2 regions of the Arthrobacter sp. CAL618 genome follow, and region 1 is predicted to be linked to the other one. Evidence: riboswitches for the same ligand, from Rfam matches in the RefSeq annotation. Region 1 holds a riboswitch; the other holds the start of a gene.
The links. Region 1 has a riboswitch for thiamine pyrophosphate ahead of K728_RS0115555 (3-oxoacyl-ACP reductase). Riboswitches for the same ligand answer to the same signal wherever they lie in the genome.

Region 1 (5,556 bases):
TCCTGAGGATCATCAGGTTGATCCGCGGGCTATGGCCGTTGCCCTCCAAGCAGCACTAGCCAAACAGACGACCGCGCGCACGGTGCCCGTTTCGGTTTCCGCACTTATCCATGACGATGCTACTGACCGTGTTGCTGTGACCGGTGTGTTGTTGGAGAACGGAGAGCGGATTGATGCTGATGAGATCATCCTGGCTAACGGGCTCGGTGCGGTAAACATTGATGGCCTGCCGACAGGGCTGCGGCTACCGTTACGTCCGGTGTACGGGGACATTCTCCGCCTGCGCGTACCCGAACACCTTCGACCGCTCATAACCTCCACGGTCCGCGGGTTGGTCCGCGGGTCGTCCATATATGTGGTGCCCCGGCAGGATGGAACGGTGGTGATAGGTGCCACTCAACGGGAAAACGGGTCCGCGGGGCTTTCCGCGGGAGGTGTCTACGAACTACTCCGGGATGCTCAGACGCTGATCCCGGCAGTCGCGGAACTCGAACTGCTCGAAGCCCTCTGCCGCCCCCGACCGGGGACCCCGGACAACGCTCCCCTGCTTGGCCGGTGCAGGGAGCCGGACGGCTCCGATGTGCGTGGACTTGTGGTCGCTACCGGTTTCTTCCGGCACGGGGTGCTGCTGGCACCGATCACCGCCCGCCTCTGCGCGGACCTGATCAGCCAAAACATACCGGAGATCGACATCGAGCGATTCCGACCCGACCGGTTCAGTAACCTCGGGCACTTCGCCGAAGCGTCCCGTCCTGATGCTTCCCGTCATAACAGTTTTCCTGATGAAGTAAGGATTGCCCTATGAGCTTCACATTGAACGGACAACCCCGGAATACCGTTTCGGTTTCCACCCTCAAGCACCTAATCACCGAGCTGACCGGCCGTGAGTTGACCGATGCCGGGCAACCAATCGATAAAAAACAGTTGGGTGTAGCCGTTGCAGTCAACGCCGAGCTCGTACCCCGCACCCGTTGGGTTGAGGTAACCATCCAGAACGGTGACGACATCGAAATTCTTACCGCCGTCCAGGGAGGATAAAACATTGACTGACAACGACGCGTTAACAATCGACGGGGTTGCGCTTAGCTCCCGGCTGATCATGGGAACCGGGGGAACCCCAAGCCTGGAAGGCCTGGGGGCGGCTCTGGCAGCATCGGGAACGGAACTGACAACCGTGGCGCTGCGAAGGTACAACCCCGAGACGGGTGGGTCCTTGTTCGAATTACTCAACGAGCAAGGGATCCGGATATTACCGAACACGGCAGGATGTTTCACTGCCCGCGAAGCGGTCATGACCGCTGAACTGGCGCGGGAGGCACTGGCAACGGACTGGATAAAACTTGAAGTAATCGCCGATGAACAAACCCTGCTACCTGATGCGCTGGAACTCATCGAGGCCACCGAAACACTGGTCACGAAAGGCTTCAAGGTCTTCGCATACACTAACGACGATCCCATCCTGGCCCGACGACTAGAACAACTCGGAGCTACAGCCGTTATGCCCCTGGGGTCCCCTATTGGGACGGGGCTGGGTATCCTAAACCCCCACAACATCGAACTCATCGCCTCAAGGGCAACAGTTCCGATAGTTTTAGACGCCGGGATCGGCACAGCCTCCGACGCCGCACTGGCAATGGAGCTGGGCTGCGACGCGGTCCTGCTCGCCACAGCAGTCACCAGAGCACAGAACCCGATAGTAATGGCGACAGCCTTCAAACACGCCGTTATCGCCGGCCGACTTGCCTCACAAGCCGGCCGGATACCCAAACGCACCCACGCCCAAGCCTCCTCCCCCACCCAAGGCCGCCCCCACCTCGAACAAATGTGCTGATATCCGAAATCCGTGACAACGGGTACGAAAAACCCTATCTACGCTGAACATCGAGAGATCGGCGGCGTCCGCCGGGATGAGATTTGTGGAGATCACTATTGTTGGCTCAGCTGCAGGGTGTGCTGCGTTATCGAGTGACAGTGTCCAGGATACGTAACACTCGCCTTCACCGATGCTGGCAGAGAAGTGACTAGACGTCCAGGAGTGCCGTCATCGAGAGGCTGGCCGAAGATCCATTCCGCGTTTGCACAAATGATGTAGCGCATGCCAGCCAGCATCGATCAGTCAATGTCCTTGATGCCACCCAACAGAAAACACTGCAGCCTCTGCGCGTCCTCAATAGCGGTGATCATTCGGGGTCGTTATGGTCGACATACCACCAGCCGGAGACAGGCCGGGCGAGTGTAAGACGTCGTGCTAACAGGTTTCCTTATGGGATATGGTCGGTGGAAGTGACACGGGGTGCCCGGCACGGCGAAAGTCGGCCAGGGGCTGAGATCAAACCCGGTGAACCTGCTCCAGTTAGTACTGGCGAAGGGATGTCAGCACCGGTGAACGGTTATCTGCATCTACGCTTCGTGCCTTCGTCACCGGTCGAAAGGTGATCTTCATGCAGTCCACAACATCCTCCCCCAACGTCCTTTCCATCCGTGATCAGGTAGTACTGGTCACCGGAGGTGGCCGCGGGCTCGGCGCCCGCCTAGTGCAGTCTTTCCTGAATGAAGGCTCCCGCGTGGTGATCAATTATCTAGAAAGTGCGGACGCGGCCCGGGAAACGGCGGCAACTTTTCCTGAACGGGCTGTGGCTATCCGGGCGGATGTGCGTGATGCGCAGCAGGTCTCTGCCATGGTCAAGGAAGCAGGAGCACATTTCGGTTCCCCTATTACCACGATCATTAACAATGCGTTGACTGACTTCTCCTTCAACGGCGAAGCCCGACCGCACGCGGACACGTTGAGGTGGGAAGATCTGGATCAGCAGTTCGCCGGTACCGTACGGGGGGCCTTGAACACTGTGCAGGCGGTATTGCCTGGGATGCAGGCGGCCGACTTTGGGCGTGTCATCAATGTGGGCACCAATCTATTTCAGCACCCGGTCGTTCCGTACCACGACTACACGGCGGCGAAAGCGGCACTGCTTTCGCTGACCCGCACACTCTCGCATGATCTGGGCCCAGAGGGGATAACTGTGAACATGATTTCGGGTGGGTTGCTACGCACCACGGATGCCAGTTCGGCAACACCGGAGGCAGTTTTTGATGTCATTGCCGCCGGGACCCCACTGCGCCGGGTCACTACTCCGGAAGAGTTCGCGGATGCCGCATTGTTCTTCGCCTCCCCATGGTCGCGGTCGGTAACCGGGCAGAATCTGATCGTGGACGGCGGGTTAGTGAAGGGGTGATATCAGCGGGCCGCCATCTGCACTCGAATCTGTTTATCTTCGGCTTTGGACAGCATGAAGCAGCACGGCGCCTTCACAGTCATTAGCTGATCGGGCTGGGGACATCAACTACTTTGAGCAGCCGCCGTACTGTCGGGCGGTTGCTTGAATGCGGTGTTCTTTGCTTATTCGCCCTGTTTCCAGGAGGTCGATCGGCGTCCGGCGTCCACATCGTCTTGACGGTCTACCGGGTTCCGCCTTCTGTGGTCAGAGCGGGCTGTGCGGCGGCGGCCTTGCCTGCGTTGGATAAAGCGAGCTGCCAAACCGTATTTTGGTGATGCCACGAGGGCCAGGGTGAAGCAGGCGGTAGCGATGACGCCCATGGCGCCGGCGATGGAGGCGTCCAGGGCAGCCGCACCTTGGTAGCCGGCGATGGCTGATGTCCAGCCGATGGCGACAGTTACGGTGATCATGAGCCAGATCCGGTCGGTGAGCAGGTAGGCGGTGGCGGCCGGGACAATCAGCAGGGTGATAACGAGGATCGCCCCGACCGCTTCAAACGCTGTCACTGCGGTGATGGCGACCGCAACGAGCAGCAATTGTGAGACCAGCTGCGGTCGGATACCTATCGTCCGGGCGAAGCCTGGGTCGAAGGTGCTTACTTTGATTGGTTTCCAGAACACGGTGATCAGGACCGCGTTCAGAAGCGCAATGGTGCCGATTACGAGCAGTGCCTGCGGCAATTCGGTGCCGAGTACGTCGATGGTGCGGAAGGGAACGAACGCGATCTCACCGTAGATCGTCGAGTCCAGGTCCAGGTGGATGTCCGAAGCGTAATGATTGATGCCCAGCACACCGATCGAGAACAGGGCGGGGAAGATTAGCGCTATCGCGGCGTCGGCCTTTACCAGCCCACTGGAGCGCAGGGCCTCGACGCAGAGGACGCAGAGGACGGCGAATATGGTGGCTCCGATGATGACCGGTAGCGGCGCCCGGGTATGGAAGAGCACATAGATCAGGACAATGCCCGGCAGTACCGCGTGGGAGACGGCGTCGGCCATCAGGACGGTGCGCCGGAGCACCATGAACGGTCCCAGCAGGCCGCAGGCTGTGGCGGTCAGGCCTGCGGTGACCATGATGGCCAGGGCGGAACTCATGATGCCTCTGCCCGGGTGAGGGCGAGCAGTTGGTCGGCGACATCATCTCCGAGGCTTCCGCGGATATCCACCGGATTCGGTTCCCGGACCACCGGGGAGTCGAGTTGATGTCCGTGTTTGAGCCATGCTGTCCATAGGTGCTCGCGTTCCAGGATCGGCTGTGCAGCGGTGTGGCCGGCTCCGGTCAGGTGGAGCTGCCCGTCGCACTGCTGTAGCAGACGGGAGTTCTCCAGGTCGTGTAGTGCCCGGCGCCGGGTCCGGGCGTCCCCGGCTAGGGACGCGGGTGTGAGCGTCTGTCCTGTCCGTTCGGCGGCGGCAATCTCGGCAAGGAGACCGGTCCGTTGGCGGTCCCGGCGGTCCCGGCGGAGTTTGTGCGCACGCCAGAGGATTCCGCGGCGGGGAGCCAGAGCTAGGGAAACCAGGACCACGGCGAGGCCGGTCAGGACAATGACCGGACCTGTAGGGGTTTGGGTGGCGGTGGAAATCAATGCCCCAGTCACAGCGACAGCGGCGCCGATGAGCCCGGCCAGCAACAGCATGGAGGCGAGTCTTGTGGTGAATTGCCGGGCGGCGGCGGCAGGAGCGACGATCATCGCGACCATGAGTATCGCGCCGACGGTGCGGATGCCGACAATGACGGCGACTACCAGCAGTGCGGTCATCAGATACTCTACCGCGCGCACCCGTAACCCCAACGAGGCTGCGAACGCCTGATCGAACAGGGTGGTTTTCAAAACCCTGAACATCAATGCGGTAAATCCCAGTGCTGTGACCGCCAGGACGGCGAAAACGGTGACGTCCTCTTCGAGTAGGCCCGCGGCCTGACCGAAAAGGTAGTTCTGCAGTCCGGCCTGGTTGGCGTTGTTTGTTCCGGCGATGTAGGTGAGCAGGACAATGCCGATGGAGAAGAACCCTGAGAGCACGACTCCGATCGCCGCATCGGGGCGAATGCGGCTGGTCCGCTCGACCGCGACGATGGCGCCGGCCCCGATGAGACCGGCGACGGCGGCCCCAACAATCAATGATGAGGCCGCGGTGACTCCCGTGATGAGGAACGCCACGGCGACCCCGGGCAGAGCGGCGTGGGAAAGCGCGTCCGCCACCAGGGTCCGCTGGCGTAGAACAGCCAGGACGCCGACAACTCCGGCAAGCAGCCCGAGTACCGCGGCTCCGGCAGCCACGACGGC
Region 2 (5,918 bases), on a different contig from region 1:
CGGGCAGGGCATGACCGACGGCGATGAAGACGGCCCCATCTCGATCTTTCACCCCACCTACCTGATCCTGGTGGCCGGCGTCTCCAACGCGTTCATGTCCGGCGACCTGTTCAACCTGTATGTGGGCTTTGAAATCCTGCTGACGGCCAGCTATGTGCTGATGACCCTCGGCGGAACCACCCAGCGGATCCGCGCGGGAGTGACCTACGTGGTGGTCAGCGTGGTGTCGTCGCTGCTCTTCCTGATTGCGATCGGCATGATCTATGCCGCAACGGGAACCATCAACCTGGCCGATCTTGCGGTGAAGCTCGGGGAGATCGACCCTGCCACGCAGATGATGCTGCACCTGATGCTCTTGGTGGCGTTCGGAATCAAGGCAGCCGTTTTCCCCCTGTCCTTCTGGCTGCCTGACTCCTATCCGACAGCGCCCGCACCGGTAACTGCCGTGTTCGCTGGCCTGCTCACCAAGGTGGGCGTCTACGCAATGGTGCGCACCGAGACGCTGCTCTTCCCGGGCGACCGCATCAACACCCTGCTGATGGTGGTGGCAATCCTCACCATGGTGGTGGGGATCCTCGGGGCCTTGGCGCAGTCGGATATCAAACGAATGTTGTCCTTCACCCTGGTCAGCCACATCGGGTTCATGATCTTCGGGCTGGCGATCTCAACCGTCGTCGGATTGGGCGCCGCGATCTTCTACGTGGCGCACCACATCACGGTGCAGACCAGCCTGTTCCTGGTGACCGGGTTGATTGAACGCCGTGGTGGGACCGCCAATATGGATCGCCTTGGTGGGCTCGCCAAGCTATCGCCGCTACTTGGCGTACTGTTCTTCATCCCGGCAATGAATCTGGCCGGAATACCGCCCTTCTCCGGGTTCCTCGGCAAGCTGGGTATCCTGCAGGCCGGCGTCGAACTGGGCACACCCATCGCCTATGTGGCGGTTGGCGCCAGTGTGCTCACCAGCCTCCTGACCCTGCTGGCGATTGCCCGCGTCTGGAACCGCGCCTTCTGGCGCCGCCCCGAAGACGCACTGCACCCGGATCCCATCCTGCTCGCCACCAAGGCAGACGGATCAGCCGTTCGCACCTCGCAGCGCGTCAACAGCGAGACCACTGGGCGGTTCTCCGGGCGCAAAGCGGTGAACCTGCTACCCCGCACCATGGTCGGTCCCACCATGGGCCTGGTCGGTCTGGGAGTCACCCTTACCCTCCTGGCGGGTCCGTTGTTTGAAATCAGCGACAACGCTGCGCAGAACATGCTGGAGCGGACCGATTACATTGAAGCGGTCCTGGGCGAAGGGATCGCGCCATGAGCCGACAGAAGATCCCCTTCATCACGGAACTGCCCCTGATTATCTGGCTGGTCATCGTCTGGGGCGCACTGTGGCAGGACTTCAGTCCGGGGAACCTCATTTTTGGCGGCCTGATCGCCTACGCAGTGGCCAACCTGCTGTACCTGCCGCCGGTGGAGCTCAGCGGCCGATTCAACGTGTTGTACGCGGTCCCGTTCATCGGACGATTCCTGTACAAGCTCGTGGTGGCGAGTTTCGAAGTGTTTTGGCTCTCGCTCACGCAGGGCCCGAGGCTTGTCAACGCGGTGGTGGCAGTCCAGCTTCGGAGCCAGTCCGACCTTCTGGTGACCGTCACCGGGCACGCGCTCTCCCTGATCCCCGGATCGCTGGTGGTGGAGGTGGACCGCTCTACCTCCACGCTGTACCTGCACTGCCTGAATGTGAAGACGCCGGAGGGTGCGGCGAAGATCAGGTCCGATGTGCGGGCCACCGAAGCCTGGCTGATCAGGATTATGGGAACCCGGGATGATCTGGCGCTGCTGCAGACTGAGGTCCGGTTCGATCAGGAGAACGAAGAGCGTGAGGAGGGGATCCGGAAATGACGAGCGCCGTAATTATTGTGGGACTGTTGCTCGGATTCGCCGCCCTGTGCGCTTTGTATCGGATTGCGCGAGGCCCCTCGATCCTGGACCGGGTGCTCGCGATCGATGTGCTGCTCGCCATCATTGGTGGAGCGCTGGCCGTGGACATGGCAGTGAACCGGCACCTGGACAATATTGTGCTTCTGGTCGGGATTTCGGTGATCGGATTCATTGGATCCGTGACCGTCGCCCGGTTCGTCACGGACAGGAAGTAGGGCATGAGCGAGACTCTCATTGACGTGGTGACAGCCGTTCTCATGATCGGAGGGGCACTGATGTCGGTTGCTGCCGGCGTCGGCCTGCTCCGTTTCCCTGACCTCCTCACCCGGATGCACGCGGCAACCAAACCTCAGGTGCTGGGACTGCTGCTGTTCCTTCTGGCCATGGGCTTACAGATGCGCAGCTGGGTGTTGATCCCGGTCCTGCTGGTGTGCTGGATTTTCATGCTCCTCACCGTCCCCGTCTCAGCCCACATGGTGGGCCGGGCGGGATACCGCACCAAACACCTGCGGCGAGACCTGCTCAGCATGGATGAACTTGACGAGGTGGTGGAGAACGCCGCCAACAAGAGGGCGCCCGGCCGGAATCCGACCGAGCGCCCCGATGAGACGTAAATAGGACCTACGTCAGGTCGCGGGACTTCGCGAACCGGTTGGCTGCCCGCTGCGTGGTGCGGTTGGTGAGGACCTGCAGGACGGCGCGCACGGCACCGGAGATCAGCGCGAACGCGAGGGCGGAACGGAGGCTGTTTTCGAGCCCGTCCTCGTCCTTCGGTGAGGCTTTGCCGGTGGTCTTGTGCCAGATGAAATCCACGACCTTGGCTCCGGCGATGCCCGCGCCAAGGCTCAGTGCTACGCCCAGCAGTTTCATAAGCTGATTCATGGTGTCTCCTTCGATGGTGGCTCTTTTCTCAAGCCTAGCGTTTTCCTGTTGAGGTGAGACGCACCAGCACAGCCGGGAGCCCGCCGCCGGCCACCGTGGTGGGTACGAACCTCTCAGGTGTAGAGTTGAAATTGCTAAACATACGACAGGGGAGCGCCGTCCATCCAGATGGACGGGCGCTGAGAGTGCGGCCTACCGCAGACCCTCGAACCTGATCCGGCTAGTACCGGCGAAGGGAGTCGAGTATCTCAGGGTGCCCGGCCGGTGGCACCCGCCATGGGCCCGGATACCCTCCCCTCCTGTACCTCAGGAGGTAAATTCACATGGCTTCATCAACTGCACCAACTCAAAACACGTCGACGCTGCGCGCCCGATATCAATGGCGGGTGGTCGACATTGTCGTTGCCTCGGTGGTGGCGGTCGCCGTCGGGGTGGTGTTCTTCGCATGGTCGGCCGGCTACACGGGCATCGCTGCCTTGACCGGAGCGTTCCCGCCGTTGGCCGGTCTCTACACAGGTGGCTGGCTGATCGCGGGGGTACTTGGCGGTCTGATCATCAGGAAACCCGGAGCAGCCATCTACTGCGAAGTGCTGGCTGCAGCGGTTTCAGCGCTGCTGGGCACCCAGTTCGGGTTGACCACGTTGCTCTCCGGAGCCATTCAGGGCGTCGGGGCCGAGCTCATCTTCCTCTTGTTCCTGTACCGCAGGTGGAACCTCGGGGTGGCTTTGCTCGCCGGGCTTGGCGCGGGCCTGGCCCTCTCGATCAGCGAGAACATCCTGTACAACGCCCTCTGGGCCTTCGAATGGCAACTGATGTACGTGGTGTTCGCCTCGATCTCGGGCGTGATTATCGCTGGCCTGGTGTCGTGGCTGGCGGTCCGTGCCCTGGCCAAGACGGGGGTGCTGTCGGCTTTCGCCTCCGGACGAACGGCTGACGTCTAACCGGTATGGCTGACCACGGAAATACGCCGTCGGCCGTCAGCATCAGCGCGCAAGGCTGGAGCTGGCGGCACGCCGGCCGGAAAACCCCGGCGGTCCGGGACGTTGACCTGACAGTAGCGCCCGGAGAACGGGTGCTGCTGCTCGGCGCGTCAGGGTCCGGGAAGTCGACCCTGCTGCACGGGTTGGCTGGTGTCCTCGGCGATGAGGGGCAGGGCGAACAGCACGGTTCCCTCACCCTCGACGGGCGGCCTCCCGGTGAGGTGCGCGGTCGCGCGGGGCTGGTGCTTCAGGACCCGGACTCTCAGATTGTGCTGGCCCGGGTCGGTGACGAGGTGGCCTTCGGCGCCGAGAACCAGGCCGTACCGCGCGACCAGATCTGGCAGCGGGTTCGGCGGGCGCTCGACGACGTGGGGCTTGAGGTGCCGTTGGATCGGTCCACCAGTGCGTTGTCCGGCGGCCAGAAGCAACGCCTGGCGTTGGCGGCGGTGCTGGCGATGCAACCCGGGCTCCTGCTGCTTGACGAACCGACCGCCAATCTCGACCCGGCCGGTGTGCTGGAGGTAAGGGACGCCGTCGGGCGGGTCCTGGACCGCACCGGCGCCACCCTTGTGGTGGTAGAGCATCGGGTGGCGGTGTGGGCCGATGTGGTGGATCGGGTGGTGGTGCTGGCGGCCGACGGCGGGATCCTCGCCGACGGCCCCCCAGGCACGGTGCTGACCGACGCGTCGACCCGGGCCCGGCTGGCGGCGGCGGGGGTGTGGCTCCCCGGTCATCAACCGTCGGTTCCCACGCAGCTATCCTCACCGGGGGAGGAGCTGCTTACTGCCAGGGGACTATCAGTGGCGCGGGCCAAACGGGGACCGGCGGTGCTCGACGGCGTCGACGTCGCCCTCACCGCCGGCTCATCCCTGGGCATCGTGGGCCCCAACGGTGGCGGAAAATCGACGCTTGCGCTGACCCTGGCCGGGTTGTTGCCGGCGCGGGGAGGCCAGTTGGAGGCCGCACCGGCCCTCTCCCGCGGAGCCGGGAGTAGCCCGCACGCCTGGAAATCAGCGCAACTGGTGACCAGGATTGGGACGGTGTTCCAGGAACCCGAGCACCAGTTCCTCACCAACCGGGTGATCGACGAGCTGGAATTTGGTCCGCGCCGGCTAGGGGGTACTGACGAGGCGGCGGTCCGGCGGCGGGTGGATCCCATCGCCGAGCGGTTGAGGCTGACCTCCCTGCTGCAGGCAAACCCCTTCACCCTGTCCGGCGGTGAAAAGCGGCGGCTTTCGGTGGCGACCATGCTGGCAACAGACCCGGACATCCTGGTCCTGGACGAACCGACCTTCGGGCAGGATGCCAACACCTGGGCCGAACTCGTCGCGCTGCTTGCCGAACTGATCCAGGACGGTGGCAGCCTGCTGGCGGTCACCCACGACCAGGAGTTCACCGACGCGCTGGGCAGCAGGCTGCTACGGGTCGCCGACGGCAGAGCCGACGTGGAGGTGCGTCCGTGAGTGTTGACGTTCTGACCCCCCACCTCACGGGCCGGCTCCTGCCGCGGGCCAACCCGCTATCCAAACTGTTCGCTGCCGTGCTGGTCACCGTGGTGGTGATGCTCAGCATCGACTGGGTCAGCGCCGCCGTCGTCCTCGTGAGCGAGTTGCTGCTGCTCCCGCTGCTGGGGATCAGCGCCTGGCAACTGCTGAAGCGGACCTGGCCTCTGGTGCTGGCGGCAGTGGTTGCTGCCTACGGTACGGCGCTGCTCGCCGAGAAGACCGGCGCTGTCCTGCTGGAGTTCGGCCCAATTCTGTTCACCCAGGATTCGGTGAACTCGGGCATTGCGATTGGCCTGCGCGGGTTGGCCATCGCCCTGCCCGGAATTTTCCTGCTCACCACTACGGATCCGACGGACCTGGCCGATGCCCTGGCGCAAAAGCTGCGGATGCCGCACCGGTTTGTGCTCGGCGCGCTTGCGGGGCTGCGCCTCGTTGGGCTGCTGGTGGACGAATGGCGGACCCTCGGGTTGGCCCGGCACGCCCGCGGCGTCGGGTTTGAAGGCAATCCGGTAGCCCGGTTGAGGAATTTCCTGGGGCAGGGGTTCGGTCTGATTGTGCAGGCGATCCGGCGGGCCACCCGGCTCGCGGTGGCAATGGAGGCGCGCGGATTCGGGGC

Region 2: it holds a riboswitch for thiamine pyrophosphate, as region 1 does, so the genes downstream of both, K728_RS0114245 (ECF transporter S component) here and K728_RS0115555 (3-oxoacyl-ACP reductase) in region 1, are expected to answer to the same signal.

What each region holds. Positions count from the first base shown of each region.
Region 1 is NZ_ASZW01000255.1:7,532-13,087, reverse strand. It holds gene thiO (glycine oxidase ThiO) at 1-805, shown strand, start outside; gene thiS (sulfur carrier protein ThiS) at 802-1,038, shown strand; gene K728_RS0115560 (thiazole synthase) at 1,043-1,831, shown strand; TPP riboswitch at 2,280-2,388, shown strand; gene K728_RS0115555 (3-oxoacyl-ACP reductase) at 2,442-3,233, shown strand; gene K728_RS0115550 (metal ABC transporter permease) at 3,398-4,369, opposite strand; partial or broken gene K728_RS19690 (metal ABC transporter permease) at 4,366-5,556, opposite strand, start outside.
Region 2 is NZ_ASZW01000240.1:439-6,356, reverse strand. It holds gene K728_RS0114270 (Na+/H+ antiporter subunit D) at 1-1,315, shown strand, start outside; gene K728_RS0114265 (Na+/H+ antiporter subunit E) at 1,312-1,896, shown strand; gene K728_RS0114260 (monovalent cation/H+ antiporter complex subunit F) at 1,893-2,150, shown strand; gene mnhG (monovalent cation/H(+) antiporter subunit G) at 2,154-2,549, shown strand; gene K728_RS0114250 (DUF4235 domain-containing protein) at 2,557-2,817, opposite strand; TPP riboswitch at 2,955-3,072, shown strand; gene K728_RS0114245 (ECF transporter S component) at 3,141-3,758, shown strand; gene K728_RS0114240 (ABC transporter ATP-binding protein) at 3,764-5,260, shown strand; gene K728_RS0114235 (energy-coupling factor transporter transmembrane component T family protein) at 5,257-5,918, shown strand, end outside.